3 regions of the Nissabacter sp. SGAir0207 genome follow, and region 1 is predicted to be linked to each of the others. Evidence: predicted binding sites of a transcription regulator. Region 1 holds the regulator's gene; each other region holds the start of a gene.
What was found. The regulator CRP, encoded in region 1, controls carbon source genes, mostly activating them, when cyclic AMP is high. The targets are predictions, from matches to a motif close to ATGTGANNNNNNTCACAT.
Positions count from the first base shown of each region.

Region 2: C1N62_RS20465 (YjcB family protein) is a predicted target of CRP. The motif match lies at 5,212-5,229, and genes of this name have one in related genera.
Region 3: C1N62_RS00160 (PTS mannitol transporter subunit IICBA) is a predicted target of CRP. The motif match lies at 6,580-6,597, and genes of this name have one in related genera.

Region 1 is NZ_CP028035.1:271,832-281,699, reverse strand. It holds gene C1N62_RS01205 (hydrolase) at 1-806, shown strand, start outside; gene C1N62_RS01200 (YheU family protein) at 803-1,042, shown strand; gene C1N62_RS01195 (phosphoribulokinase) at 1,163-2,032, shown strand; gene C1N62_RS01190 (OsmC family protein) at 2,062-2,469, opposite strand; gene crp (cAMP-activated global transcriptional regulator CRP) at 2,799-3,431, shown strand; gene C1N62_RS01180 (YccS/YhfK family putative transporter) at 3,493-5,610, shown strand; gene C1N62_RS01175 (aspartate aminotransferase family protein) at 5,619-6,833, opposite strand; gene C1N62_RS01170 (aminodeoxychorismate synthase component II) at 6,969-7,544, opposite strand; gene C1N62_RS01165 (putative adenosine monophosphate-protein transferase Fic) at 7,577-8,179, opposite strand; gene C1N62_RS01160 (YhfG family protein) at 8,169-8,339, opposite strand; gene ppiA (peptidylprolyl isomerase A) at 8,494-9,063, opposite strand; gene tsgA (MFS transporter TsgA) at 9,415-9,868, shown strand, end outside.
Region 2 is NZ_CP028037.1:270,423-280,290, reverse strand. It holds gene C1N62_RS20490 (sugar porter family MFS transporter) at 288-1,778, opposite strand; gene C1N62_RS20485 (DUF4865 family protein) at 1,947-2,495, opposite strand; gene C1N62_RS20480 (tautomerase family protein) at 2,495-2,884, opposite strand; gene C1N62_RS20475 (LysR substrate-binding domain-containing protein) at 2,986-3,885, shown strand; gene C1N62_RS23515 (hypothetical protein) at 4,004-4,126, shown strand; gene C1N62_RS20470 (antibiotic biosynthesis monooxygenase) at 4,123-4,665, opposite strand; gene C1N62_RS20465 (YjcB family protein) at 4,840-5,115, opposite strand; gene C1N62_RS20460 (alpha/beta hydrolase) at 5,426-6,028, shown strand; gene C1N62_RS20455 (DUF86 domain-containing protein) at 6,068-6,439, opposite strand; gene C1N62_RS20450 (nucleotidyltransferase family protein) at 6,436-6,726, opposite strand; gene C1N62_RS20445 (cell division protein ZapB) at 7,215-8,276, shown strand; gene C1N62_RS20440 (SDR family oxidoreductase) at 8,525-9,373, shown strand; gene C1N62_RS20435 (OBAP family protein) at 9,388-9,868, opposite strand, start outside.
Region 3 is NZ_CP028035.1:33,293-43,160, reverse strand. It holds partial or broken gene fdhD (formate dehydrogenase accessory sulfurtransferase FdhD) at 1-414, shown strand, start outside; gene sodA (superoxide dismutase [Mn]) at 601-1,224, shown strand; gene yiiM (6-hydroxyaminopurine reductase) at 1,348-2,031, shown strand; gene C1N62_RS00175 (YibL family ribosome-associated protein) at 2,062-2,424, opposite strand; gene C1N62_RS00170 (MltR family transcriptional regulator) at 2,542-3,123, opposite strand; gene C1N62_RS00165 (mannitol-1-phosphate 5-dehydrogenase) at 3,209-4,354, opposite strand; gene C1N62_RS00160 (PTS mannitol transporter subunit IICBA) at 4,504-6,441, opposite strand; gene C1N62_RS00155 (DsbA family protein) at 6,922-7,725, opposite strand; gene C1N62_RS00150 (DUF3053 domain-containing protein) at 7,837-8,553, opposite strand; gene C1N62_RS00145 (helix-turn-helix domain-containing protein) at 8,867-9,148, shown strand; gene glyS (glycine--tRNA ligase subunit beta) at 9,245-9,868, opposite strand, start outside.

The DNA.
Region 1 (9,868 bases):
AGCCGCGCGTGGTGCTGTTCCACGGGCTGGAGGGGAGTTTCTACAGCCCCTATGCCCACGGCCTGCTCCACGCCTGGCAGCAGCGCGGCTGGCTGGGCGTGGTGATGCACTTCCGGGGCTGCAGCGGCGAGGCCAATCGCCTGCAACGCATCTACCACTCCGGCGAAACCGAGGATGCGCGCTTCTTCCTGCGCTGGCTGGAGGAGCAGCACGGCCCGGCGCCGACGGCGGCGGTGGGCGTCTCGCTCGGCGGCAATATGCTGGCCTGCTATCTGGGCGAGGAGGGCGAGCGCGCACGGCTGGCCGCAGCGGTGGTGGTTTCGGCACCGCTGATGCTGGAGCCTTGCTCACAGCGGCTGGAGCAGGGCTTCTCGCGCGTTTACCAACGCTATTTGCTTGAGCAGCTCAAGCGCAACGCCGCCCGCAAGCTTCAGGCCTACCCGAATACCCTGCCGGTCAACCTCCAGCAGCTAAAGGGCCTGAAGCGGCTACGCGACTTTGATGACGCCATCACCGCGCGCGCCCACGGTTTTGACGACGCGCTCGACTACTATCGCCGTTGCAGCGCGATGCCGCTGCTGCCGCGCATCACCACCCCCTTGCTGATCATCCATGCCAAGGATGATCCCTTTATGACCGACGCGGTGATCCCCGATGCCGGCCAGCTCCCTGCCAACGTCCAGTACCAGTTGACGGAGCATGGCGGCCATGTCGGTTTTGTCAGCGGCACCCTGAAGCGGCCGCAAATGTGGCTGGAGCACCGTATCCCGGCCTGGCTGTCCCCCTATCTGGAGCCTGAAGCATGATTATTCCCTGGAAAGAACTCGACAGCGACACCCTGAGCAACCTGATTGAGGCGTTTGTCCTGCGCGAGGGCACTGATTACGGCGAACATGAACGGACGCTGGAGCAGAAGGTCGAAGATGTACGCCGCCAGTTAAAAAGTGGTGAAGTGGTGCTGGTATGGTCGGAGCTGCATGAGTCGGTCAATATCATGCCGCGCAACCAGTTCCGTGGCGATCGGGGCGAGCAGGCCGAGTGACCAAGGCTGAGTGACCGAGGGCCTGCCCCCTAGGCGCATTCGCATAATTATGGTAACTCTATAATTAATTATGCTGATTGCACGGTATGCAGGCATCACCTCTCACGGAGTCTTGAAACTATGTCAGCCCAACACCCGGTCATCGCCGTCACTGGCTCCAGCGGAGCCGGCACCACCACCACCAGCCTGGCGTTCCGCAAAATCTTCCAGCAACTGAACATCCGCGCCGCCGAGGTGGAGGGCGACAGCTTCCACCGCTACACCCGGCCAGAGATGGACATGGCGATCCGCAAGGCGCGCGACCTGGGCCGGCACGTCAGCTACTTTGGCCCGGAGGCCAATGACTTCGGCCTGCTGGAGCAGACCTTCATCCAGTATGGGCGTGAGGGCAACGGGCAGGCGCGCAAGTACCTGCACACCTATGACGAGGCGGTGCCCTACAATCAGGTGCCGGGCACCTTCACCCCCTGGCACCCGCTGCCGGAGGAGACCGACGTGCTGTTCTACGAGGGGCTGCATGGCGGGGTAGTGACTGAGCACCACGACGTGGCGCGGCATGTGGATCTGCTGGTCGGCGTGGTGCCGATCGTCAATCTGGAGTGGATCCAGAAGCTGATCCGCGACACCAATGAGCGCGGCCACTCGCGCGAGGCGGTGATGGACTCGGTGGTACGGTCGATGGAGGATTACATCAACTACATCACGCCGCAGTTCTCCCGCACCCATATCAACTTCCAGCGCGTGCCGACGGTGGACACCTCCAACCCGTTTGCCGCCAAGGCGATCCCCTCGCTGGATGAGAGTCTGGTGGTGATCCATTTCCGCGGGCTGGGGGCGATCGATTTCCCCTATCTGCTAGCTATGCTGCAAGGCTCATTTATTTCCCATATCAATACATTAGTGGTGCCGGGCGGCAAAATGGGGCTGGCGATGGAGTTGATCATGGCACCGCTGGTGCAGCGGCTGCTGGAGGGGAAAATCATCAAGTAAACGGGGGCGGCGGGCCGCCCCCCTGGGCGTCACTCGACGCTGACAATCTCAAAGCTATGGGTCACTGACGCGGCCTTGCCCAGCATCAGCGACACCGAGCAGTACTTCTCTGCCGAGAGGTTGACGGCGCGCTCCACGCTCTTCTCCGTCAGCCCCTTGCCGCTCACCACAAAGTGCAGGTTGATGTGCGTAAAGGTGCGCGGCACCTCGTCGCGGCGCTCTGAGGTCAGGCGCACCTCACAGTCGCGCACATCCTGCCGCGCCTTCTGTAGGATGGAGACCACATCAATCGCGCTACAGCCGCCCACGGACATCAGCACCATCTCCATCGGGCTGGGTGCCTTGTCACCGGCATTGCCATCCATCAAGATCTGGTGACCCGACGCGGACTCCCCCAGAAACGTCAGCCCTTCCACCCACTTTACCCGTGCCTGCATAGCCTCACCCTCCGATTATTTTCTGAAAATAGCCTAACCCCTCGCAGCCAAACAGGCAATCGGGCCGATCTTCATCATGCTGAAGCGAGACAACAGAAGACACTCGGTTCAGGCTGTGATAAAACAAACCCGAAACAAAATGTTCTGTATGGAGCAAGGTCAGGTTTTCAATGGAACGACGAGGCCGCCGTTTGGCGACTTTTCAGCCTCCGCCTTGCAGCATTATCAGACAGTTAATACTCTTGAAAGAGGCGTATTTTCAAAACGCCGTACAGGGAACTCTGAGCCCTGTGATTTTGGGCAGCGATTACAACAGAGGATAAAAGCAAATGGTTCTCGGCAAACCGCAAACAGACCCTACTCTCGAATGGTTCCTGTCTCACTGCCATATTCATAAATACCCTTCCAAAAGTACGCTGATTCACCAGGGTGAAAAGGCTGAAACGCTCTACTACATCGTGAAAGGTTCGGTCGCCGTGCTGATCAAGGATGAAGAGGGCAAAGAGATGATCCTCTCCTACCTCAACCAAGGGGATTTCATCGGCGAGCTTGGCCTGTTCGAAGAGGGCCAGGAGCGCAGCGCGTGGGTACGCGCCAAAACGGCTTGTGAAGTGGCGGAGATCTCCTACAAGAAATTCCGTCAGCTGATCCAGGTCAACCCGGACATCCTGATGCGCCTCTCCTCCCAGATGGCGCGCCGCCTGCAAGTTACCTCCGAAAAGGTGGGCAACCTCGCCTTCCTGGATGTGACTGGCCGTATCGCCCAGACCCTGCTCAATCTGGCGAAACAGCCTGATGCCATGACCCACCCCGATGGTATGCAGATCAAGATTACCCGCCAGGAGATTGGCCAAATCGTGGGTTGCTCCCGCGAAACCGTCGGCCGCATCCTGAAAATGCTGGAAGATCAGAACCTGATCTCCGCCCACGGCAAAACGATTGTCGTCTACGGCACCCGTTAATCCCGGATCAACACGGCGCAGCTGCGGCCCCCCGCACTGCGCCGTTCTTCCCTGATTGAACATGTGGCGCCGCCTTATTTACCATCCTGAAGTCAACTACGCCCTGCGGCAAACGCTGGTGCTCTGCCTGCCTGCGGCCATCGCGCTGCTGTTCGGCCAGCTCCAGGTCGGCTTGCTCTTCTCACTGGTGCCCGCCTGCTGCAACATCGCCGGTCTCGACACGCCCCATCGGCGCTATGTAAAACGTCTGGCCATTGGCGGCACGCTGTTCGCCGGATGCAGCCTGATACTGCAACTGCTCTTGCTCTACGCCCACTGGCCGCTGCCGCTGATTTTGCTGGCGCTGGCGCTGCTGCTCGGCGTGACAGGCGAGCTCAGCCCGCTGCATGGCCGGCTGCTCAACGGCACGCTGGTGGCGGCCATCTTTACCCTCAGCATGGCTGGCACCACGCCGCTCTGGCAGGCGCCGGGGCTATTCCTGCTCGGCACGCTCTGGTATGGGCTGTTTACCTGGGGCTGGTTCCGGCTGTGGAAAGAGCAGCCGATGCGTGAATCGCTCAGCCTGCTCTACCGCGAACTGGGTGACTACGTTGAGGCCAAGTACAGCCTGCTGACCCAGCATCTGGATCCAGACACTGCCCTCCCCCCGCTGCTCAAACGCCAGCAGAAGGTGATGGACTTGATTGTGCAGGTCTACCAGCAACTGCATATGCTCTCCGGCGAACGCCACCCGCACTATCGGCGGCTGTTCCGCGCCTTTCAGGTAGCGCTCGATCTCCAGGAGCACATTACCGTCAGCCTGCACCAGCCAGAGGAGGTGCAGAAACTGGTGGCGCAGAGCCAGGCAGAGGCAATTATCCGCCGCAATGCGGAGGTGATCGCCAAGCGGCTGCGGATGATTGCCGATGACCTGCTCTACCACCGCCGCTCCGCCCGCTTTGAGATGGGCGGCGAACTGGCGGCGCTGGAGAAGATTGCCAACCGCTACCCTGATAATCCGGTCGGCCAGTTCTGCTACTACCACTTCAGCCGCATCGCGCGCCTGCTGCACACCCAGCGGCCGCTCTATCGCCGCAACCTGATGGAGAGCCGCAACCGCCTGCCCTTCTGGCCAGCGCTGAAGCGCTACCTCTCCTGGCGCTCGATGTCACTGCGCAACGCCGCACGTGTCGGCGTGATGCTGGCGCTCGGCAGCTCGATTGGCCTGTTCTTTGACCTGCCGAAACCCTATTGGGTGCTGCTCACCGCGCTGCTGGTGATCCAGAACGGCTACAACGCCACCCGCGTGCGCATCCAGCACCGGGCCATCGGCACGTTAGCCGGGCTGGTGCTGGCCGCCGGTGTACTGCACCTGCAACTGCCGCAGGCCGCAATGCTGGGCCTGATGGTGTTAATCATGCTGGCCGCCTATCTGGTGCTGCGCAATAACTACGGGCTGGGCATGGTGGGGCTGACCATCACGGCGGTCTATACGCTGCAACTGGTGACGCAAAATGGCGCCAACTTCCTGATCCCACGGCTGGTAGACACGCTGATTGGCTGCGCGCTGGCCTTCGGCAGCACCATCTGGCTCTGGCCGCAGTGGCAGAGTGGCAAGCTGCGCGACAATGCCTGGCAGGCGCTGGAAGCCTATCAGGAGGCGATCCGCCTGCTGCTCAGCGCCGATCCAGACCCGGCAAAGCTGGCCTATACCCGCATCATGGCCAATCAGGCGCACAACACCCTCTACACCGCCCTCAATCAGGCGATGCAGGAGCCGGGCTTCAACTCCCACTACCTGACTGACATGCGGCTCTGGGTGATGCACAGCCAGTCGATTGTTGAGCACCTGAACGCGATGACCATTCTGGCGCGCGATCACTACATGCTGACCCCGGCGCTGGCGCAGGAGTATTTGGAAACCTGTGAGATTGCGCTCCAGAGCTGCCAGCAGCGGCTGATGTATGACGGCCCGGCCGACGGCAGCCCCTCGTCAGGGCCGATGTTCCGTGCGCCGGACAGCGCGCCGGAGATGCCAGTGACCGAGATGGAGCGCCCGTTGCGCCGCATCCTCTCCCATCTCAGCGCGATGAACACCATCTCCAGCCTGGCCTGGCGACAGCGCCCGCACCACGGCATCTGGCTGGCGCGCCGCGTGAGGCGCGATCAAAAAAGCCGCCCGGAGGCGGCTTCAGAGTAGAGGGGAATTTAACCCGCCAGCGTGGCGATGGCCTTCTCCAGCCGCGCCATGCCCTCATGGATGTCATCAAACTCGATCACCAGCGACGGCGCAAAACGCAGCACATTCGGCCCGGCGTTGAGCATCATCAGCCCCTGCTCCGCCGCGGCCGTCAGTATATCGCGGGCCTTGTTCTGGTACGGCTCGCTTAGCTCTGCGCCCAGCAACAGCCCCATGCCGCGCACCTCTTTGAAGATCGCATACTTCTGGTTGATCGCCTCCAGCGCCTTCAGGAAGTGCTGGCGACGCTCCTCAATGCCCGCCAACACCTGCGGGGTGTTGATGGTATCCAATGCCGCCTCAGCCACCGCGCAGGCCAGCGGGTTGCCGCCGTAGGTGGTGCCGTGGGTGCCGACCGTCATTGCCGAGGCGATCTCCTCGGTGGTCAGCATCGCGCTGACCGGGAAACCGCCCCCCAGCGCCTTGGCGGTGGTCAGGATGTCCGGCGTCACGCCGTAGTGCATGTAGCTGAAGAGCTGGCCGCTCCGGCCCATGCCACTCTGCACCTCATCAAACACCAGCAGTGCCTGATGCTGGTCACAGAGCGCGCGCAACCCTTGCAGGAACGCAGCGTCTGCGGGTGTCACGCCGCCCTCGCCCTGAATCGGCTCCACCACGATGGCGCAAGTGTGGTCGTCAATGACCGCTTTCACCGCATCAAGATCGTTGTAAGGCACATGGACGATGTCCGCCGGTTTCGGGCCGAAGCCGTCGGAGTACTTGGGCTGGCCGCCCACCGACACGGTAAACAGCGTGCGGCCGTGGAAGGCATTGTGGAACGCGATGATTTTGCTCTTGTAAGGGCTATGGCGGTGGGAGGCGTAGTAGCGCGCCAGCTTGAAGGCGGCCTCGTTAGCCTCTGCCCCGGAGTTGGCGAAAAAGACACGCTCGGCGAAGGTGGCGTCAATCAGCTTCTGCGCCAGACGCAGCGCCGGCTCATTGGTGAAGACGTTGCTGACGTGCCAGAGCGTTTCGCCCTGCTGGTGCAGCGCCGCCACCAGCGCCGGGTGGCAGTGGCCAAGCGCGGTCACCGCGATGCCGCCAGCGAAGTCCACATACTCCTTGCCCTGCTGATCCCAGACCCGGCTGCCCTTGCCCTTCACCGGAATGAACTGTGCCGGTGCATAAACAGGCAAAATCACCTGATCAAACGTGTCACGACCCACTGCTGATTTATCTGTCATACCGCTCTCCCTCTGCCATCAGACCAGCCGCCACGACCCGATGCCGCCACAGCCCATGAAATTATAATCAGGAAATATGCATAATAAATCACTTACAGGCAACCGGAAATCGCCTGCGGCGGCAAATTGTTGCCGTCAGCGGGCGAGGAAGTTGCCCAGCAGCTGCAAACCCTGTTCGCTCAGGATGCTCTCTGGGTGGAACTGCACCCCCTCCAGCGGCAGCGTGCGGTGGCGGATGCCCATGATCTCATCCTGCGCGCCGTCGCGCTCCGTCCAGGCGGTGACGCGGAAGCAGTCGGGCAGGCTCGGTGGATCAATCACCAGCGAGTGGTAGCGGGTAACGGTCAACGGCTGGTTGAGCGACTGGAACACCCCTTCGCCATCATGGCGGATGGGCGAGGTCTTGCCATGCATCACCTGCCGGGCGCGGACAATGCGCGCGCCGAAGCTCTGGGCCATCGCCTGATGCCCAAGGCAGACGCCCAGAATCGGCAGCTTACCGGCAAAGTGGCGGATGGCGGCCAGCGAAATGCCCGCCTCATCCGGCGTGCAGGGGCCGGGCGAGATCACCAACTGCGCCGGTGCCAGCCGGGCGATGCCATCCAGGTCAATGTGGTCGTTGCGGATAACCTGTACCTCAGCGCCGAGCTGGCAGAAATATTGGTACAGGTTATAGGTGAAGGAGTCGTAGTTATCGATCAACAGCAGCATGGGCAGATCCGGCAGAACATCACCGGGCAATTCTACTCATTTTCGCCGGGTTCGCTCACGACTTTATTGAAAATGGCGGTCAAATCGCTGAGATCGCCAAACGCCGCCTTCTCATTGGCCGCTACCCAGCCCTCATGATCCGCGCGCGACCAGTCAATGACATAGCCGGCGTGAATCACTAATTGTTCAAAGAAGATGCGTTGCGCCCGGCCATTGCCCTCGCGGAACGGGTGCAGCACGTTCAACTCGCAGTAGTAGTACGCCAGCCGCTCCACCAGTTTGTCACGTGGCAGGTCAGCCAGGTACTCCTCATCCTCCAGCGCCTGCATCAGCGCGTTGCCCTCTTTCTCAATGTAGGCGAAGTGACAGAAGCGGGTATCCTGCTTATAGATATCCATTTCGCGCAACTCGCCAGCCCACTCATAGAGATCCTGGAACAGCGTCTGGTGGATGGCGCAGAGGTGCGGTAGCCCGCACTCGCGCGGCCCGAGCGGGATGGTCGCGGCGCGCAGTGGCGTCAGCGCCAGTTCCGCCTCCAGCAGGGTGGCGGCCTTGCGGATGCCCAGCTTGTTTTTCAGTACCTGGGAGTTGGCATAGAGATAGGGATCGGCGCCATCGCCAAATTTATCGTTCATAGTTGGCCCTCACTTCCTCCAGACGCGCCAGTGCCTCGTCGGCGGGCAGCGTGACCGCCTTAATCTGGTGGCCATCAAGGGCCGTGCTTGCCTGAAAATTGGCATTTTTCCGCTGATCAAACAGCTTCTCTTTTTGCCTGAGCGTCATCTTTTTCGCCACGGTAGACCTCCTTTTGGCCGGTTAATGCGTCCGGTAAGGGCAGGCACTGTTTCGCCTGCCTGCGGCTAAGTATAGACATTGGCATTCGGGACGCAGGGCGACGGATAAAAGGTCGGGGCGAAACGGGGCCAGCCACGGCTGGCCCCGCTGCGGGTTAAGGCAGGATTTTGGCGGAAAGCAGGGTGATTGGTTTGGAAGGCACATTCTGGTAAGGGCCGACGTTTTCGGTCTTCACCTGGGAGATCTTGTCTACCACGTCCATCCCCTTGACCACCTTGCCAAATACGGCGTAGCCAAAATCGCGCTGGCCATGATCCAGGAAGGCGTTGTCCGCCACGTTGATAAAGAATTGGCTGGTGGCGCTGTCTTTATCGGCGGTACGCGCCATGGCGATGGTGCCGCGCAGGTTGCGCAGGCCGTTGTCCGCCTCATTCTTGATCGGGGCGTTGGTGATCTTCTGCTGCATGTCAGCGGTGAAGCCGCCGCCCTGAACCATAAAACCTGGGATCACGCGATGAAAAAGGGTGTTGTTATAGTAACCACTCTGGACGTAATCGACGAAATTCTTCACGGAAACCGGGGCTTTCTGGCTGTCCAGCTCCAGCTCAATATTTCCCGCTGACGTGGTAAGCATGACGTGTGTCTCGCCTGCGGCCTGCGCCAATGGGGCAAGCGCCGTCAGGGAAAACAGCGTGGCAAAAGCCACTAAAGTACGTTTGAACATGAACGGGTTCCTTTTTCCGGGTACAAACAACACAAACGCGTTGATTCTAAAGAGGCCCCCAAAGGGGCGCCAGCGCTTTACCTTTATTTACTTTAACAAAAGGTGACGGCCAGCGTGTCGCCGCCTGACACGACCGGCTGGGAACCGATGCAGGGTTATCGTTTGCCTGCACAAAATTGGCGACATTTGGCAAAGCTTTGCCATTTATTGCAGCTATTACACAAGAAGTAAGATATGCATCACAAATAATTCGCTGCCCTGTGTTACGATTCTGCGCTTCACGCCTGATCTCTCAGGCGGATTGCCAGTTCCCCCCACATTTTTACGTTTAACTGACAACCAGGCACGTCTATGACTAACAGCAATCGAATCAGGCTCACATGGATTAGTTTCTTCTCCTACGCGCTTACCGGCGCATTGGTAATTGTCACCGGGATGGTGATGGGAAATATCGCGCAGTACTTCAACCTGCCGGTTTCCAGCATGAGTAACACCTTCACCTTCTTAAACGCCGGTATCCTGGTGTCCATTTTCCTCAACGCCTGGCTGATGGAGATCATCGCCCTGAAGCGCCAGCTGATCTTCGGCTTTGTGCTGATGCTGGTGGCGATTGTCGGCCTGATGAACAGCCATAGCCTGGCGGTCTTCTCTGGCTGCATGTTTATCCTTGGCGTGGTCAGCGGCATCACCATGTCGATCGGTACCTTCCTGATCACCCACCTGTATGAGGGTCGCCAGCGCGGTTCGCGCCTGCTGTTCACCGACTCCTTCTTCAGTATGGCTGGCACCCTGTTCCCGATCATCG
Region 2 (9,868 bases), on a different contig from region 1:
CCGGGCAGGCTCCGTCCCGGCCAGAACAGGGGGCCATATTGTGGGCAGGCAAAGGCCGCAGGCACGCTGCGCAAAATCAATAAAGCTTATATTTCAACGGGTCGGCACAGGATTTTGGGCGTCATGCCGTAAAGGAGGGGCGTGGCAAAGGCGCGAGCAACAGAGGCAGGCCGCGGGTTGTAGGGGGAAAGAATATTTAATGCTTATAAATAAGCGGCGATGTATCAGGCTGGGACAGAGAGGAGAGGTAAACAAAAAGCCCCCGGAACGGGGGCTTGGGGAGGGGCTTATACCACGGGGGTGTTTGGGGTATCGTCGAACTGTTTCTTGAACTGCTTCTCCAGTTGCTCCAGCGATTTGCCGCGTGTCTCGGGGGCGCAGAGCACCACGAAGATGGCACCGGCGATACCGACGGCGGCGAAGATGAAGAAGCTCATCGACAGGCCGACCGCGTCCAGCAGCAGCGGGAAGGAAAGGGTAATGGTGAAGTTGGTCATCTGCATCATAAAGACCGAGATGCCGGTGGCGCGGCCACGGATGCGCATCGGGAACAGCTCCGACAGCAGCAGCCAGGTCACCGGTGACAGCGCGCCCTGCTGGAAGCAGAGGAACAGCAACATCCCACCCAGAATCATCCAGCTACGCACCAGATTCGGCGCGCCATCGACGCTCTCCGGCAGGAAGTAGCAGAGGCAGCCGATAATAATCAGCATCGCAGTACAGCCCATCTGGCCCACCATCAGCAGCGGACGACGGCCGAAACGGCTCAGCATCATGATGCCGACAAAGGTCATCAGCACGGAGACCACGCCGTTACAGATGGTCGCGATCAGGGCGGCATTGGTGCCCATACCGGTGGATTGCAGCATGGTCGGGGCATAGAACATGATGGTGTTGATGCCGGAAAGCTGCTGGATCATGGCGATGCCGATACCCAGCGCCACCAGACGCTTCATCCAGGTGGAGATGGTCTTGTTGCGGCGCGAGTGGCGCTCATCTTTCGGGGCAACCGCCTTGCGGATGTCTGCCAGCTCACGCTCTACATAACGTGAGTTGCGGGTACGCTCCAGCACGTCGCGCGCCTCGCGGAAACGGCCATGCATCACGTACCAGCGCGGCGTATCCGGCAGGAACAGCATCCCTACCCACATGATCAGCGCTGGCACACAGGCGATCCCCAGCATCCAGCGCCAGGTGGTCTCGCCGCCCCACACTTCGTTGATCGCCGCGTTGCTGGTGTAGGCCACCAGCTGGCCGGAAACGATCATCAGCTCCTGGAGGGTCACAAACTGCCAACGGCGGTTAGAGGGAACGATCTCCGCGATGTAAACCGGCACAATGGCCGCCGCGCCGCCTACCCCAAGGCCGAGGATGAAGCGGAAGAAGATCATCATGTGGGCGTTCGGTGCCATCGCGCAGCCGAGCGAACCAAACATAAAGATGATGGCCAGTACCAGAATCACCTTTTTGCGGCCAAGGCGGTCAGCAAACCGGCCCGCAGTCATGGCACCAAAGGCGGAGCCGAGGATCAGCGAACTGGTGACCAGCCCAGTGGTCAGCGGCGTCAGGTGCAGGTCGGTCTTCATAAACAACAGGGCGCCAGCAATTACCCCGGTGTCATACCCAAAAAGCAGGCCACCCAAGGTGGCGATCACGGCAATCACCTTGACCAGCGGTTCGACGGGCGTTTTCGCCGTACGTGGCGCGCCTGCTTGCTCATTAATCGTGCTATTCGTCACACGTCTCTCCCTGTAATTATTGTCTTTTAGCAGTGCCATTGCGTGTTAAACGCATGCCTTATCAATGAAGCAACACAGAATCAAGCTTAAGCACAGATGTGACGGATCGCTAATTTTTACAAATTAACGGCATAAAAAATCATCAGCAGTCACAATTTTCCAACGAATAATTACAGGGTGGAACAGTTCTTTCCCAGAGAGAACGCACTATCCATAAGTGGAAGGATTTTCTGTAGTGCAACCAAATGAAAGATAGCCGATGCGATAGCGCTGCTCCGCCTCCACCGGCTGGGCAATCTCTTCTGACGAAAAGGTCATGTGCAGATGTTGCCAGCAGGCCGGGTTCCAGGCCGCCAACTGATGGCTGGCCGGGGCGGGCAGGCATACGCCGGGCAGATCGCTGTGTGGCGGAATCGACGTGATTCGGCGACTGGCCCATCGGCATTGGCGCAGCAACTGGAGGTCTGGCATATGCAGCAGCGGCCAGAGATCGATTGCTGGCCAGCCAAAGGCAGCCGTCAGCGCCGCGAAACCGGGGCTGCACAGGAAACGCTGCATCGCGGCACTGTCCTGCCACAGGTAGAAAGGCGCATAGCGGTTCTCCGCGCCCTGCTCGCCGCGCAGGGCATAGAGGTAGGCTTTGAAAACCAGCCCCGGAAAGCCATCCAGCTTATGGCCGTTCTCTTCAATTCGGCGGATGACAATGCCCATGTCGTAATCGGCTGGCAGGGTAAAGCTGTATTGCATGGCGATCATCACACGTCCTCCGGGTTATACATCTGCCCATGACTGAAACTCCACTCTTCGGCCTGATTGCAGGTGATGATGACCATCACGTCCTGCGGTGTAATGCCCAGCTCACGGTGCAACGCCTGCGCCAGATGGTGGTAAAACGCCTGTTTCTGTTGGCGACTGCGGGAACGACCGGCGGTGATGGTGAACAAAATGAACTGCTCGCTGCGTGGGCCGCCCAGATAGTCACGGTCAGCAATCAGGCGGCCGGGCGGGCAACACTCAATCATCTGGAAGCAATCACCGGGTGGAACAGAAAATCTCTCCACCAGTTGCTGCTGGAGCAGGGTGGACAACCGTTGTAGCCACGCCTCGGTACGGCCTTCGCGTAGCATGATGCGGGTAAAGGGCATAATGACTCTCCTGTCTGGATGGTCAGGAGAGGATATGCCGCTGGCACTGTCCTGAATATCGCATAATATGGGAGAGACAATCCCGAAAAACAGGATGGATGATGGAGAAGCGTCCCTGGTGTTTTGACCTTGATGCGTTGCAGAGTTTTGTTACCGGCATTGAGCTGGGCAGCTTTGCCCGTGCGGCCGATCGGCTGGGGCGCTCGACGTCTGCGGTCAGTGCGCAGCTGAAAAAATTGGAGCAGCAGTGCGGCGTGCCGCTGGTGGAGCGAGCGGGACGCCATTTGGTGCCCAGCCGGCAGGGCGAGGTACTGCTCGGCTATGCGCGTCGGCTGCTGGCGCTGAACAGTGAGGCGGCGATGGCGGTCGGCGGCAGCGCCCTCAGTGGGCCATTGCGCATGGGCCTGCAGGAGGATTTCGGCGAGCGCCTGTTGCCCGCCGTGCTGGGGGCATTCTCCCGGGCGCACCCCGAGGTGCAGATGAGCGCGCGCATCGGCCGCAACGCGGAGCTGTTGCAGGGCATTTTGCAGGATGATTTAGATCTGGCCCTGTGCTGGCAATCACCACAGCCTACGCCCTTTATGGCGCACCTTGGCGAATTGCCGCTCCACTGGATTGGCGCAAACGCAGGGGAGAGCCGCCGTTTCAGCGGGAGTGAACCGGTGCCGCTGGTGGTGTTTGAGTCGCCCTGCCTGATGCGCCGCTACGCCACCGACGCACTGGATCGCGCGGGCATTCCGTGGCGCATTGCATTGGAGAGCCGCAGCCTGCAAGGCATCTGGGCCGCGCTCGCTGCCGGGCTGGGGGTGACAGTACGAACCGGGGCGGGCCTGCCCGCCACTCTCTGCCGGCTGGCGGCACCGTCCTTGCCGGCGCTACCGTCAGTTGGCGTGACATTACACCAAAATCGGGCCACCCTTTCGCCGGCCGCAGAGAGCCTGAAAGCGCGTTTATGCCATGAGCTGACCCTGGCACTGGCGGCAGTTCATCCCGGCCCGTAACAAATTTTTTGCTTTCATTTGGGTAAAATGCGTTATCTCATCTATAGTTATGCGCGGCCTCGTCAATGAGGCATTGTCTTAAAACACTGACGATTTTTCGCGTTGAAGGATACACGGAATGTTTTACCGCATTGTCACGCTCATGATCGCTTTTTCATTTTTTCTGTGGATTCTTTTTGTGTCGCATCCTTCACAGCTGGGCGTGCTGTCGCAACTCGGCATCAGGCTGTTTGGCAGCTAACGCCTGAGCCAGCCGGCCAGCGCGCGGGTCAGCCACGGCATCCAGAAGAAGACCACCAGCCCGACCACCGTGGCGTCATTCAGCAAATGGCCCGCCAGCGTGCCGGTCAACGCTGGTGCCACCTGGTGCCAGAACATCGGTACCAGATTGGTGGAGGGGAAGATTACCGCCAGCGTCAGCAGATATTGTTTCCAGCGCGCTGGTCGGCGTACCCCATGCTGGGGCGGGGTGAACCAGAATTGGCTACCCGCGCGCACCTCGATCTGGTCGCCCTGCGCCAGCAGGGGCGAGATTTCGGCCAGTAGCCCTTTGCGCTCCTCAGAGGCCGTCCAGCGCGTCAGTTGTTCCAACGTATCAAAACGGATCAAGACGGTGTAAGTCTCCCCCTCCTCACCCGGCCGCAACACATTGACACCACGATGGCCGTCAAAGCTCTCCGCCACCGGCATGATGCGCGCTAGCCAGCGCTCATAGGCCGCCTGCTGGCCCGGCAGCAGCGTATGGGTAATGACCAGCGTAACAGGTTCACTCTTCACCATCGTGTTTTCCCCTTTTCCATGATCGACCATCGAAGACGGCATGCCTGACACCATCCTATGCGAGCCGAGAAAAAACGCGTAACGAGTAATTTTTAATGAATGGTTAAAATTATTTGGTGGAGAGGAGGGGCAGAGAAGAGAACGCCGCAGGCCAGAAGCGCTGCGGCGTGGGGATTAAGGCATTGGCCAGTTTTGCGGGGCCTGGCTCATGATTTCGACAAACAGATCCTTGGCATGGGCGCCATAGAGCGCCATATCCGCCGAGGTGATCCCCAGCAAGCCCATTACAAACCAGCAAGAGACGGCAATGCCGACGCTGCTGGAGAGGAGAGCCAGGCCGTGGCGGCTGGCCCTACGCAGGCTGATGTTGAGGGTGCTGGCAAAAAACATGATAACGGCGCTGAGAATTTCCCAGCGCGCCAGAACGACGCCGGTGGCGAGTGCACTCATGATGGTAGTCCTTGCAAAAACCGCGCTAGCCGTGTGCCGGCGTTATTAAGGTCGTCCGTTGCACAGCATGTAGCGCTTAAGTCAAATTACAGATAAGTGTGACAGCGGTCACATTGTAGCACACTGTTTAACCAGTGGATAAAAAATAAACTCTCCCAAAATCAACCAATAACCCTTGTTGTTATTAATAACGTTGAATCATCACATTTTTTGTTTAAATCATTTTCCTCGGTGATATTTTTATATGGAACAATAAACAGCCTGATAACCTGCTGGCAGGTGCCAGCCTAAAAAGAGAGAAGGAGCTGAAATGTCCCATTCACTGGTGATCTTTTTACACGGCGTTGGCAGCCGGGGCAGCGATTTGGCAATCCTGGCCTCATTCTGGCAGCGCATTCTGCCAGCCGCCCGCTTCGCCCTGCCGGACGCGCCTTTTCCTTTTGACGGCGGCGGCAACGGCTTCCAATGGTTCAGTATTAACGGCGTGACGCCCGAAAATCGTCCCGCCCGGCTGGCGGCGGCACGTGAGAGCTTTGATGCCGCTCTGTCCGCCATCGTCAGCCAGCATGGTTTTACCGATCGGCTGGATCGCGTGGCGCTGGTGGGGTTCTCACAGGGATCGATCATGGCGCTGGATGCGGTAGCCAGCGGTCGCTGGCCGGTTGCGGCGGTGGTGGCCTTCTCTGGCCGGCTGGCGTCACCGCCGCCCTTCACGCCGACCGATAGCCCGCTACTGTTGATTCACGGTACGGCGGATGCGGTCATTCCCTGGCAGGAGAGCGAACGCGCCAGCGAGGCGCTGAAGGCGGCAGGTATGGCGGTGCAAACCCACTTCCTGCCGGGTGTGGGCCATACCATCGATGAAGAGGGCGCAGCCCGCGCCGGGAAGTTCCTGGCGGAGGTGTTGGGTTAGGGTAGGGGGCCGGCCATTAACCGGGCTTATCGCGAGGCGTTAACTATCGTGGTTGCCAGTTTCTGCATCTGGCCTTATGTCATGAAGCTGGCTAAGCAGGTCTGGCAGGGCTGTCTGTACCGTGTCCCAAACCATGTCGAGATTGATGTCAAAATAGCCATGGGCAATGCGGTTGCGCATGCCACGCATATTACGCCAGGGCACGTGCGAATGGCGTTGGACAAAGGGCATGAAGCCGTCCATTACTTTGGTAGCGGCTTCACCAATAATGATCAGGCTCATTATGACCGCCTGCTGCGTGCGCTTATCTTCCAAAAAAGCGTCTTTGGTCATTCCCGTGATAAAATTACAGGCATCATTGGCTGCCTGTTCCATATGATCCAAATAATCAGGGAGGCGATGTTCATTCATACTGGACGTGCTTCCGCAAGAACCTGAGCACGGAAAGCCATTGGCAGATCAGCGGGTGTCAGTAAGTCGACATGAATGCCCAGCAATACTTCCAATTCATCTTGCAGGCCACCCAGATCAAACAGCGTCGCACCGGGCAATGTATCCACTAATAAATCAAGATCGCTGCCATCAGCATCTGTGCCATGTAGCACTGAGCCGAATATGCGTGGATTTGTTGCACGAAAACGGTGAGTTGCTTCACGCACCGCACTGCGTTTCAGATTAAGTACCGTTGAAGGACGCATGAGGCCTCCTTTATGGGCCGGAATATAGTGAAATAGTATGCAACGTTAAGGGGGGTTTCAAGATCCATTCCCCTAATAGTCAATTGTTGTGCTCCCCCTCCCAATGAGTAAACCCAGTGCAATGTCCCTGGACCCACCGCCGCCCCATCTACCCGCTTACGCTGGTGGGCACCAGCGGGTATAGCCAGTGGAAAATCATTCTGGTTCGCCGCTTGCCAGCATATTCTGGCCCATTGGCAGAAAATGGGCTGATTTATCTCACTGGCCTTTTTTAGTTTTCTCAACGAGGGAATGTGATGGCGGTCGGGAGCGAGGCGGCTATAGTCGTTTTAGTGACCCATCAATCCGGCTTAAGTGTCTGGATAATGTCTTTTAAGGAGGGCGTGTGTGTCCGTTAAACAGGGTAAACCATTGGGTTCGGCAAGAGGAGTTAATTTCTTTTTAACAGCGCCGGCCTCTTTATGGAATCAAACGAGAGGTGACAGGAAATGAAATTTAGAAGTAAACATATTTATTACGAATATATCGATTATTTACTGCGCATTGGCTATATCACGGAAGAGACGGCGCTGGAGTTGGTGCCGTTGATTAACAGTGACAAGATGGAGCTGGTCGATAATATGCTGGGGGATATTGAGGGTGGTTTTCATGGCCGCCAGAAAGATTACCTCCGCAGCACCTTCTATAAGGATCTGGAAAATGGTGAGCTGAGCAACCACGGTGGCGAGGGTGGCCAGTCCTACCTTTATGATCTGCTGTTACGTCAGCACAGCACTGAAAATCTCTCGCTCAACCAGACCGTCGAAACCCTGAAGACCAAACTCGGCCAGCGTGATGTTGAGCTGCAACAGAGCGTTGACCGCGAACTGCTGATGGAGAAGGCCGCTGCCCGCTTCAAAACCATGCAGGCGGAGAACGAGCGCCTCAGTCAGGAGAACTCGGCCCTGAAGAAAGAGAATAAAGAGCTGAAAGAGTTCTCCCAGCAGAAACGCATCGACGGGAAGATCCCTGGCTATGTGAAAGAGGTGAGTGCCAAGCTGGATCTGGATGACAAGGGGTTTTCGCAGCTGGCGACCCGTTGGTCGATCATTGGCTTTGTGGCGGCCTTTTTGGCAGTTATCGCCGCCTTCTTCACCTTTGCTGAAGGCTCGGTGTTATTGGCGAATGCGCAGGTCTATGACGAGATCGCACTGCTCTATGTCTTCTTCCGCGGCGTGCTCGGCGTCGGTCTGCTCTCCTGGCTGGCGAACGTCTGCTTCAGCACCTCGCGTAACTACACCCATGAGTCGATCCGGCGTAAGGATCGCCAGCACGCTCTCAACTTTGGCCGGCTGTTCTTGCAGATTTACGGGGCCAGCGCAGAGAAAGAGGAGATGCTGAATGTCTTCAAAGACTGGAACATGGCCGGCGACTCCTCCTTCTCCAAAGACGCGGCGGCCCCGCCCAGCGTGCTGGAGATGCTGGAGAGCCTCAACAAACTGAAAACGGGCCTGCTCAGCAAAGGCAAGAGTGTGGTGCCGCCAACGGGCGGCGATACGCCACCGCGTTGATGTTCCTATTTCCCCATCGCATTTCCCCGGTTTCCGGAATTGATTGCGTGGGCTGCCTCAGGCAGCCCTTTTTTTGTTCTGGAGAATTTTCAGGCCCGCCTTGCGCTTGCCCTCTCCCCGTATAGACTTTCAGTGGCGCGCCAGCCAATGGGCGTGTCGCTATTTTCCATCCTTTGGGTAAGCCCGGCGCGGCAATAATGCCACACCGCCAACGGGCGATATTTCTCCTTAAACGTGAGGGCAGTCTGATGAATAACGCAGGCGATGAAAAAACAGGGGCGGGACAGGCCGCAGGTGAAGAGAATAACATTCCAGAGCCAGTCTATATCGACCCGGAATATAAAGCGGCAGGAAAATTAAAGGGCAAGGTGGCGATGATTACCGGTGGCGACAGCGGCATTGGCCGGGCCGTCGCGATTGCGTTTGCCAAAGAGGGGGCTGACCTGGCGCTGCTCTACCTGAAACATGGTGATGATGCGGAAGCGACCCGCCAGGAAACGGAGAAGTGGGGTGCCAAAACCGTGCTGATTGCCGGTGATATTGGTGATGAGGCGTTCTGCCATCAGGCAGTGGCGCAGGTGCATGAGGCGTTCGGCCAGATTGATATCGTGGTGAACAATGCTGGCGAGCAGCACCCGCAGAAGGATTTTGATGACATTACCGCCGAGCAGTTGCAGCAGACCTTCCGCACCAACTTCTTCGGCATGTTCTACCTGACGCAGGCGGCGGTGCGGAAGATGAAAGAGGGCGCGGTGGTGATCAACACCTCGTCACTGACCGCCTACCACGGCAACGCTGAGCTGATTGACTACTCGGCCACCAAAGGGGCCATCACCGTATTTACCCGCTCACTGGCGCTAAACCTGGCACCCCGCGGCATCCGCGTCAATGGCGTCGCGCCCGGCCCAATCTGGACACCGCTGATCACCGGCTCCTTCGCCGGCGAGGATGTCGAGAAGTTTGGTACGGACTTGCCGTTCGGTGCAGGGCAACCGGCCGATCTGGCGCCCGCCTATGTCTATCTGGCAAGTGACGACTCACGTTACGTCTCCGGCCAGATGCTGCATGTGAATGGCGGGGCCATCGTCAACGGCTAACGCGACGGGAAGCCTCAGGGCTTCCCGCTGTTCTCCGTGGCCTGTGGCGGCACCTGTGTTTCGGCATGGCCGGTGAAACCGGTGGCGCCATGCTGGTGCTCGCCGCCACCTTCGACCCGCTGGAGCTGGATCACCTTGCCATGCTGCCAGGCATCGGCCAGTTTATCCGGCTCAGGTGCCTCCAGCGAAGCGCGATCCTGCTGGCGCTCCTTGGAGTCAATGCCAAAGCGCTGGTCACGATCCTTCAACAATTTCTGGTCAAGTTGCCCCTCGCCGGTAAAGCCCATCATCAGCGCCGGAATGCCATAGGGCAGTTCTTTGTCGCGGTCAGTGTGCCAGGTGTGCCAGGTCTTGCCGTAAGTGGTGACAATCTTGGACATCAACGCTTTCTCCGCCACCTCTGGCAGGCCGGGCGCAATCAGGCTGCCAGACTTCACCTCATAGCGATGGCTGTGCCACAGCACTTTCTCCTCCGGCGGCAGCTTCTCATAGAGG
Region 3 (9,868 bases), 240 kb from region 1:
CTGCCCTTCACCCAGCAGTTTGATCTGGCGAAGCTTGACGGTGCGCTGGCGGCGCTGAAGCAGGTGCAGCCGGTGGGCCAGTTGACCGGCTGCACCCACGCCGCCGCCTGGATTGCGCCGGAGGGCGAGCTGCTCGGCGGCTGTGAGGATGTGGGCCGCCACGTGGCGCTCGACAAGCTGCTCGGCGTGCGCAGCGGCAAGCCGGAGTGGCAGGCGGGCGCGGTGCTGGTCTCCAGCCGCGCCAGCTATGAGATGGTGCAGAAGGCGGCGATGTGCGGCGCGGAGATTTTGTTCGCTGTCTCCGCGGCCACCACGCTGGCGGTGGAGGTGGCCGAGCGCTGCAACCTGACGCTGGTGGGCTTTAGCAAGCCGGGCCGCGCCACCGTCTATACCCATCCGCAGCGCCTGCGCTGAGTGGCTTAGATCGATTTCCTCGCCATTATTTCCTCTCGTCATAAGTCACGGATGCCGCCCCGCCCCAGCGCTGGGGCGGTCTGAGATAATCATTTTCAATATCATTTAATTAACTATAATGATCCCACTGCTTACGCGGTGCTTGCACCTGTCCGGCGCCGCCCAACTACCATGGAGATGAAGAATATGAGTTACTCACTGCCATCCCTGCCTTACGCATACGACGCACTTGAGCCGCACTTCGACAAGCAGACGATGGAGATCCATCACACCAAACACCACCAGACTTACGTCAATAACGCCAACGCCGCGCTGGAAAGCCTGCCGGAACTGGCTGCGCTGCCGGTGGAAGAGCTGATCACCAAACTGGATCAGGTACCGGCTGACAAGAAGACCGCGCTGCGCAACAACGCGGGCGGCCACGCCAACCACAGCCTGTTCTGGAAAGGCCTGAAACTGGGCACCACCCTGCAAGGCGAACTGAAAGACGCGATCGAGCGCGATTTCGGCAGCATCGACAGCTTCAAAGAGACCTTTGAGAAAGCGGCAGCCACCCGTTTCGGTTCCGGCTGGGCGTGGCTGGTGCTGAAAGATGACGGCAAACTGGCCGTGGTCTCCACCGCTAACCAAGACAGCCCGCTGATGGGCGAAGCCGTCGCTGGCGCATCCGGCTTCCCGATTCTGGGTCTGGACGTGTGGGAGCACGCTTACTACCTGAAATACCAGAACAAACGCCCTGACTACATCAAGGCGTTCTGGAACGTGGTGAACTGGGACGAAGCTGCGGCACGTTTCGCAGCGAAGAAGTAATCCCGCCGCTGGCGGCCACCGGCCGCCCGTGACACCCGATGCCAGCGCTTGCGCTGGCATTTTTTTTGCCCCCGCCTATGCTGGAGGGGCAGCGGGCGCGGCCCGCACCCGAAGGGAGAGACCATGCACTACCCACAGGTATTTATTGGCGCCATCCAGGAGCATGAAGAGATGCGCCCCACCGCCCTGATCAAGCGTGCCGTTGAGGGGCGGATTTTGCTGACGCCGCTGGGGCTGGAGGGCGACGAGCAGGCCGAGACGCGGGTGCATGGCGGCCCGGATCGCGCCCTGTGCCACTTCCCGCGTGAGCACTACGCCCACCTGCGCCAAGCCTTCCCGGAGCGTTGCGAGCACTTCCAGCCGCCGGGTTTTGGCGAGAATATCTCGACGCTGGGGCTGACCGAGCAGAACGTGTTTATCGGTGACATTTTCCGCTGGGGCGAGGCGCTGATCCAGGTGACGCAGCCGCGCTCCCCCTGCTACAAGATCAACATCCACATGGGAGTGGCGCAGCTCTCCCACCATCTCCAGCAGAGCGGCCGCTGCGGCTGGCTCTACCGCGTGCTGTCGCCCGGCTACGTCGGTGACGCGCAGCCGCTGGCGCTGTTGACGCGCAACAGTGACATCAGCGTAGAAGAAGCGATTGCCATTGCCTTCCACCTGCCCTATGACGAGGAGCAGTACCGGCGGTTGCTGGGCGCGGCGGGTCTGGCGGCAAGCTGGAGCCAGAAGCTACAAGCCCGGCTGGAGACACGGCGGATTGAGGATTTCGGCCCGCGTCTGGATGGCAAGCCGAAAAAAGCATGACAGCGCCGGCCCACGAGGGCCGGGCTGGGATCAGAAAGGTTTTTTGGCGTAGCCGGTGACCACTTTCAGGCCCATCTCACGGCCCAGTGCGGTCATCGGGTGAACCACGATCAGGCCACGCACGCTCTTTTTCAGCGAGCCCATATCGGCCTGCTCTTTCTTGGAGATCTCGCGGCTGAACGGCAATTTGCTGAGCTGCTGCGCCTGGGTGCTGAGTTTGCTGATCATCACCTCTTTCAGGCGGGCGATCTCTTTCTCCAGCTTCTCTTTCTCCACCTCGTGCTGGGCAATCAGTTCGGCATTGCCCTGCGGGATGATGGTGGCGTCTTTGTGTTTCAGGGCGTCCAGTTTGTCACTGAGGCGCTTAATTTCTGCTTTTTCTTGGTCTTTCATGGTGGTGGCCCGTTTGTGCCGCAGGCGGGCACATCATTAATAGAGGATCGGCGCACAGTGTAGCAGGAAGCGCGCCATTCATCAGCCCGGCTTTTGGCGGTCGCGGTCGGGCGGGGGTCAGAAGGCCTTTTTCAGGCTGATACCGGCAATCAGGCCGGTCACGGAGAGCACCATGGTGGAGTGGAGAATCTGCTGGTAGCGCTGGCGCTGCATCGCCTGAAGCGAGGCCTCCAGCGGCTCCGCACCAGCGGTGAGGGTCGGCGCGGCCGGCAGGGCAGGCACACAGTGCAGCTCGCCGAAGGGGCCGAGGATCTCATCGTCACTGAAGCGGTACTCGTGGGCGTCGTGGTTCAGCTCCTCGCGCATCGCCATCAGCAACTCGGCGTCCTCATACTCGTGGCGGCTGATGACGCCGAGGCCATACATCAGCTTCAGCCGTACCGACAGCTCGCCCAGCGGGCCACTGCCGCTCAGCAGCGGCTCTACCGCATACTTCACCGCGTAGTCATCTTTGCGGAATACATGGAGCACCAGAATATTGACCGCCTCCGTCAGCAGTTCAACGGCGGCGAAGATAAACCCGCGCACGCTCTTGCCAGCGTTCAGTTTTTCCAGCACCCGGTTTTCGAAGGCCTGTGCAGCTTCAATCATGGTGATATTTTGCGTTAAGGAGATCACAACATCCGGATACCCGGCCATACCTGGCCTCCAGTCAGCGGGGCGTGGCCCCCAGGCTGGAGTGCGGGCCACTCTGGCCCGCCCCCTTTTTTACCACATTTCGCCGTCAGATGGCGTGATAGGCGTTGACCGCCTCGGTGACGGCCTCGCTGTCAGCCGGCAGGCCGGAGATATGGGAGAGCGCGCCCTGCGGCCCCATGTTCGCCAGCAAGTCCACCAGCTCGGCGGCCTGCGGGTCGCTCTCGCTGCGGTAGTGCAGCGCCGCGGCGATGCCCTTGATCAGGTTCTCATGCGGCAGTTGGAAGTCCAGCGCGCCGAGCAGCGGCTTGACCAGACGGTCACCGGCGCTCAGTTTGCGCAGCGGCTGGCGGCCAACGCGCTCGACGTCATCCTTCAGGTAGGGGTTTTCGAAGCGGGTCAGGATCTTGTCAATGTAGGCGGCGTGCTTCTGCGGATCGAAGCCGTAGCGTTTGACCAGCACCGCGCCGCTCTCCTCCATCGCGCCCTTCACCACCTGGCGGATGGCCGGGTCGAGGATGGCGTCACGGATGGTGGCGTGACCGGCCAGCTTGCCGAGGTAGGCGGTGATGGCGTGGCCGGTGTTGAGGGTGAACAGCTTGCGCTCCACGAACGCCATCAGGTTGTCGGTCAGCTCCATGCCAGCGATTTGCGGCGGCTCGCCCACGAACTGGGTTTTGTCGACGATCCACTCGCTGAACGTTTCTACCGTCACTTCCAGCGGATCGGTGCTGCCCTCGGCTGCGGGCGGCACGATGCGATCCACGGCGGAGTCCGCGAAGCCGACATGCTCATCCACCCACGCCTTCTCCTCTTCCGGCAGGGCATCATAGATGTGCTGCTTGAACTGGCTGGTGCCGCGCACCATGTTCTCACAGGCGATGATGTTCAGCGGCTGCTGGTTGCCGCGCTGGTGGCGCAGTACCAGCCCTTTCGCCACGCTCGGGGCGATGCGCGCCAGAATGGTCGGGCCGACGGCGGTGGTGATCAGATCCACCTCGGCGATCAGGTCAATCGCCTCCTGACCCGCGCTGTTGACGGCGGAGACGCCGCTCACTGGCTCGACACGCTCCTGCTCGCCCACCACATGCACGTCATAGCCGCCGCGCTGGTTGAGCGCGTCGAGCACGGTTTGGTTCACGTCAGCGAACACCAGCTCCATCCCGGCATCTGCCAGCAGTTTGCCGATAAAGCCACGTCCGATATTCCCGGCGCCAAAATGTAGTGCTTTCATAAGAGTCATCCTTCCAACCTGCGTGGCGGCGGGGCCGCCACAGAGCCAAAAATCAGGGAGCGTCAGCTCCCCCGGAAATCGCCGGGCCGCCACGCCTGAGCCGGCGGCCAAATAGAGAACCGGGCCATCTGGCCCGGTTGTGTTGACTGTCAGACGCCCTGTTTTCCTGTCAACAGGTCGACCACTTCCTGAACGTTCTGGGTCGTGGAGAGCCGCGCTATCACCGACTCATCATCCAGCGCGTTGGTCAGGCTGGTGATGACCTGGATATGCTCATTGTTGCGGGCCGCAATGCCGATCACCAGCTTCGCCACTTCATCCTCATCCTCACCGAAGCGCACGCCCTGCGGATACTGGCAGAATACCACGCCAGTTTTCAGCACTTTGTCCTTCGCCTCAATGGTGCCGTGCGGCACGGCGATGGACTCGCCCAGGTAGGTCGGGGTCAGCTTTTCACGCGCCAGCATCGCCTCAACGTACTCTGGCTCAACGTAACCGCCCTTCACCAGCTGCTCACCGGCAAAGCGGATCGCCTGCTCTTTGTGGCTCGCCTGCTGGCCGAGGAAGACGTTGGCGGCGGTCAGGCGGAACAGTTGCGGTGCGCCCGCCGCTGCCGGTTCGTCAGCCGCGATCAGCTCGGCGGCCTGCGTCTGGGGAGCCGCCTGCGTACCGGCCACGCCCACTGCCGCGAGGCGGCCGGTCAGGTCGGTATACAGCTTGCTGTCGAGGAAGTTGGTCAGCGAGATGTGCTGCGCGTGTGGCGCATGGCGCATCGCGCGCTCGGTCAGGTCACGGTGGGTGATCACCAGATCGACGTCATCCGGCAAACTGTTGATCGCGCTGTTGGTGACGGACACGTGCGTCAGCCCCGCTTCCTGCACCTTTTTGCGCAGCACGCCAGCACCCATCGCGCTGGAACCCATGCCCGCGTCGCAGGCCACGATGATTTTGCGCACCGCGCTCAGGTCGCCATCCGGCGCAGCCGCTGCCGCCACCTGGCCACCCTTGGACTGGGATTTCATCTCCTGCATACGGCGGGTCGCATCTTCCAGCTCGTCGCCCTCTTTGGCCTTGGTGCTCTTCAGCAGAATCGCGGAAACCACGAAGGAGACGGCGAAGGCTGCCAGCACTGCACAGATGTTGGCGAAGTAGGCGCCGCGCGGGGTCATCGCCAGCACCGCCAGGATGGAGCCAGGGGATGCCGGGGAGACCAGACCGCCGTTCAGCAGGGTCAGGGTGAAGACGCCGGTCATGCCGCCGAGGATAACCGCCAGAATCAGGCGTGGGTTCATCAGCACATACGGGAAGTAGATCTCATGGATACCGCCCAGGAAGTGGATGATTGCCGCGCCGCCCGCAGACTGCTTGGCATTGCCACGGCCAAAGAAGACGTAGGCCATCAGCACGCCCATGCCGGGGCCGGGGTTGGCCTCGATCAGGAAGAAGATCGACTTGCCCGCCTCGGTCGCCTGCTGGATGCCCAGCGGCGAGAAGATGCCGTGGTTGATGGCGTTGTTCAGGAACAGGATTTTCGCCGGTTCCACGAAGATGGAGGTGAGCGGCAGCAGGCTATGGGTCACCATGATGTGCACGCCAGCGGCCAGCAGCTTGGAGAGCGCCTCAACCAACGGGCCGATGGCCAGGAAGGCGAGGATCGCCAGCAGCATACCGATGATGCCAGCGGAGAAGTTGTTGACCAACATCTCGAAGCCGCTCTTGATCTTGCCGTCTGCCCAACGGTCAAAGCGCTTGATCGCCCAGCCGCCCAGCGGGCCGGCAATCATCGAGCCGAGGAACATCGGCATGTCCGCGCCGACAATCACGCCCATAGTGGTGATGGCACCCACCACGCCGCCACGCTCGCCGCCCACCAGCTTACCGCCGGTGTAGCCAATCAGCAGCGGCAGCAGGTAGGTGATCATCGGGCCGACCAGCTTGCCCAGTGTCTCGTTCGGCAGCCAGCCGGTTGGGATAAACAGTGCGGTGATAATCCCCCAGGCGATAAATGCGCCGATATTGGGCATCACCATGTTGCTCAGAAAGCGGCCAAAATTTTGGACCTTGACCTTAACATCTGGTGAAAACATAAAACACACCCCTATTGATACGCGCCGGCAATAAGAGCGCGTGAATTCATTGAGACGGTGCAGCACAACCCGTCACTATTACTGTATGCAGGGCGGACTCTACCACGCTCTTTTTTGCGCGCGTAGCGCCCCCGCTTTCTGTGATCCAGATCACACCAAAGCCCGGCATTAACCGCAATTTAGCGTGACACAGATCACAAAAAGGTCAGCCCAAACGGCCACTTTGCCGATAAAAACGGCATCCTGAACAGGAAAACGTGAGTTGTATCACATTTGTTAACAGCCATTTTTTGCTGCAAATGAGATCACAATCACAATTTATTTTCCATTAACTCTGCATTGGGGCGACCCTTTGGCGTGCCCCTTCAAACTGTAGCCAATCCAGAGGTTAATGGGATGAATTCCAGCAGAAAGTGAGTAGTAGCTTACTGAATGAATGGAGGGGGAAGCTTGCCGGCCCCGTATGGGGCCGGCGGGGGATTATTTGCCCTGCGCCTTGGTGATGGCGGCCTGCAACGATTCGGCGGAGACCGCTCCCGGCAGGAAGGTGGTGTTCTGCGCGGTGGCCCCTTGGGTCGGCATTACGATAAAGGCCGGGGTGCCGCTGAAGCCCAGTTCGCGTGCCAGATCGTCCACTTTCGACAGCGCCTCGTGGGTCTGGTTGCGGGTCGCTTCATCCGGCTGGCTGGCCCCGGCGGCTTTCACCGCGGCCTGAATGTCCCCTTCCGTCAGTTTGCCCTCGTTGTGGCCGGTGTGGAAGATGGCGTTATGGTAGGTGAAGTAGGCTTGCGCGCCCTTCTCCTTGAACACCGCCATGCCGGTTTCCGCCGCGGTGATGGAGGGCTGCCAGCGCTGGCCGAAGATCGGCCACTCTTTGAAGATGAAGCGCACCTGCGGGTTGGCTTTCACCGTCTGCTCAACCAGCGGGGCCATGTGGCTACAGTAGATGCACTGGTAATCGAAGAACTCCACCAGCGCCACCTTGGCGGTTTTCGGGCCAATGCTCGGGGTGGCCGGGTCATTCAGCAGCGCGTCGCTGTTTTGCAGCACGGCGTTGAGGGAAGCCTGCTGCTGTTGCGCCGCCTGTTGCGCCTCCAGCTTCTGGCTGGCCTGCACCAGCACTTCCGGGTGCTGCACCAGATAATCAGCGGCGATTTTGCCAATCGCCTCCTGCTGGGCCGGGGTGAAGGTGGCGGGCGCATCCGCCGCGCTGGCCAGTGCCGGGGTCATCATCAGGGCGCTGACCAGCGCCATCAGGGTGGTTTTCATCTTGTTGTCCTTCATCATGATTGGGTGGCCCCGGCAAACGTGGGTGCCGGGGCCATCAGGCTCGCGGCCTGAATAAAAAACCCCCACGCCGATGCGTGGGGGCCAAATCCAAGCAGCTCAGTCGGCTTAATATTGGCCGTTGAGCGCGTTCTGCGCCCGTTGCAGCACCTGTTGCTTGGTCGCCAGACCAGACATCATGGTGTTGTACTGCGTCACCTGCTGCTGGGTCGGGAACTGCACCTGGCTGCCGTTGAAGGTGGCCTGATTGCCCTGTTGGATCAGGTAATCCCCCACCTGCACCACCTCCTGCGCGAACCCTGCAAGCGCCGGGATAACCGGCGTCAGGCCATTGGCCGGACGGGTGACGATGCTGTCATAGGCCTGATTGTAGACCGCCTTCAGATCTTCCGGGTGCTTCATCGCCGCGTGGGCGGTGTCCGCCTGCGCCTGTGCGCTCTGCACCCGCTGGCCCAGCATGTTCAGCGCCCCCAGCTCCTGCGCCAGCGCGTCATGCTGCTGGACGTAGTCCTGCGGCACCCGGATGTCGCCCAGCGTGTTGATCACCGGGGCCAGGCTGTTGCTGACGTCCTGCTTCATTTGGCGCGAGAAGGTGAGCAGCACTTGGTAGTCATTGGCGTAGTTGCCAAACTTCTGTTTCTGGTCTTCGCTCAGCGTCGGCAAATTCTGCCCGCTACGCATCACGGTGTTTTGCAAATACTCAATAAAGGCCTTGCGCTGGTCGCCCTCGCTATCGCCACAAGCGGCGAGCTGCATCACCACCATCACCACCCACACTGGCGCCAGCCAGCGTGCCCATTTTCCGTTGCCGATCCCTTTCGCCATTTATCCTGGCTCCCCTTAACTTGCCTTGATGCCGCCCACTGCGCGGATACGTTTTTCGCCCTAAGGATAGATCAACTGCCGACGATAAGGTACTCACGCCATGCGGGCGGGCGCACGGCGCAAACATCATAAAAACGAATAATAACTTCTCAATAAATTTGAGATTTTACTGATTCAGGACAAAAACCCATCGAAAGGCGCGCAATTTATCCACACTTAAGCCAAATTCTGACATATAGTCATAGCGCTTACTCGCTAAGCACAAAGGATGCGGTTGTTGAATCTTGTCGTAACAGCTATTTCGGGAGCCACTATGGATCGTGAATTGTTCAATGAGTTACTTGATAGTTTTGAGTATGGAGCACTGCCTGCCGGGAAATGTGTCGCCCATCAGGAGAGCCTGATGCCGGAACCGAAACAGCTGCGCGAGCGCGCTGGCCTGCAAGTGGAAGAGTTTGCGAAGTGCATGGGCGTCAGCGTTGCCCAGGTGAAAAAGTGGGAGGCCAACAGCTGCCGTCCCTCCAATACTGCCCAGAAATTGATGCGTTTGCTGCACGCTAACCCCTTTCTTGGCCGCCAGTTGCTGGATAGTTGATCCCGCGGCCGGCATGGCCCTGCCCTTCGGGGCACCCCTGATAAAAAAACCCGCCGAGGCGGGTTTTTTCTTGGGCTAACGCGAGAACGGACGCGGTTATTGCAGCAGGGAGATGTCCGCAACTTGCAGGAACAGCTCGCGCAGCTTGCTCAGCAGCGTCAGGCGGTTGATGCGCACTTCCTGATCGTCGGCGTTCACCATCACTTTTTCGAAGAAGTTGTCCACCGCTTCGCGCAGTTGCGCCAGTTCGCTCAGCGCCTCCTGATAGCGGCCTTCGGCAAAGTAGGGTTGCAGCTTGCTGCTCAGCGCGGTCACGAAGGTCGCCAGCTGGATCTCTTCGTTCTCTTTCAGCAGCGCGGCCTGCACGCGCTCATTCAGGCTCTCGGTCGATTTCGCCAGAATGTTGGAGACGCGCTTGTTGGCGGCGGCCAGCGAGGCGGCATCATCCAGCGTGCGGAAGTGCGACACTGCTTTCATACGGGCGTCGAAATCGGCCGGGCGGGTCGGACGGCGCGCCAGCACCGCCTGAATGGTGTCCACCGCGTGGCCCTCTTCCTGATACCAGGCGCGGAAGCGGCCCAGCATGAACTCCACCACGTCGTCCACTACCTGCGGGTTGGTCAGCTTGTCGCCGTAGAGGCGCGCGGCCTCTTCCGTCAGGGTTTGCAGGTCGAGGTTGAGGTTCTTCTCAACAATGATGCGCAGCACGCCGAGCGCGGC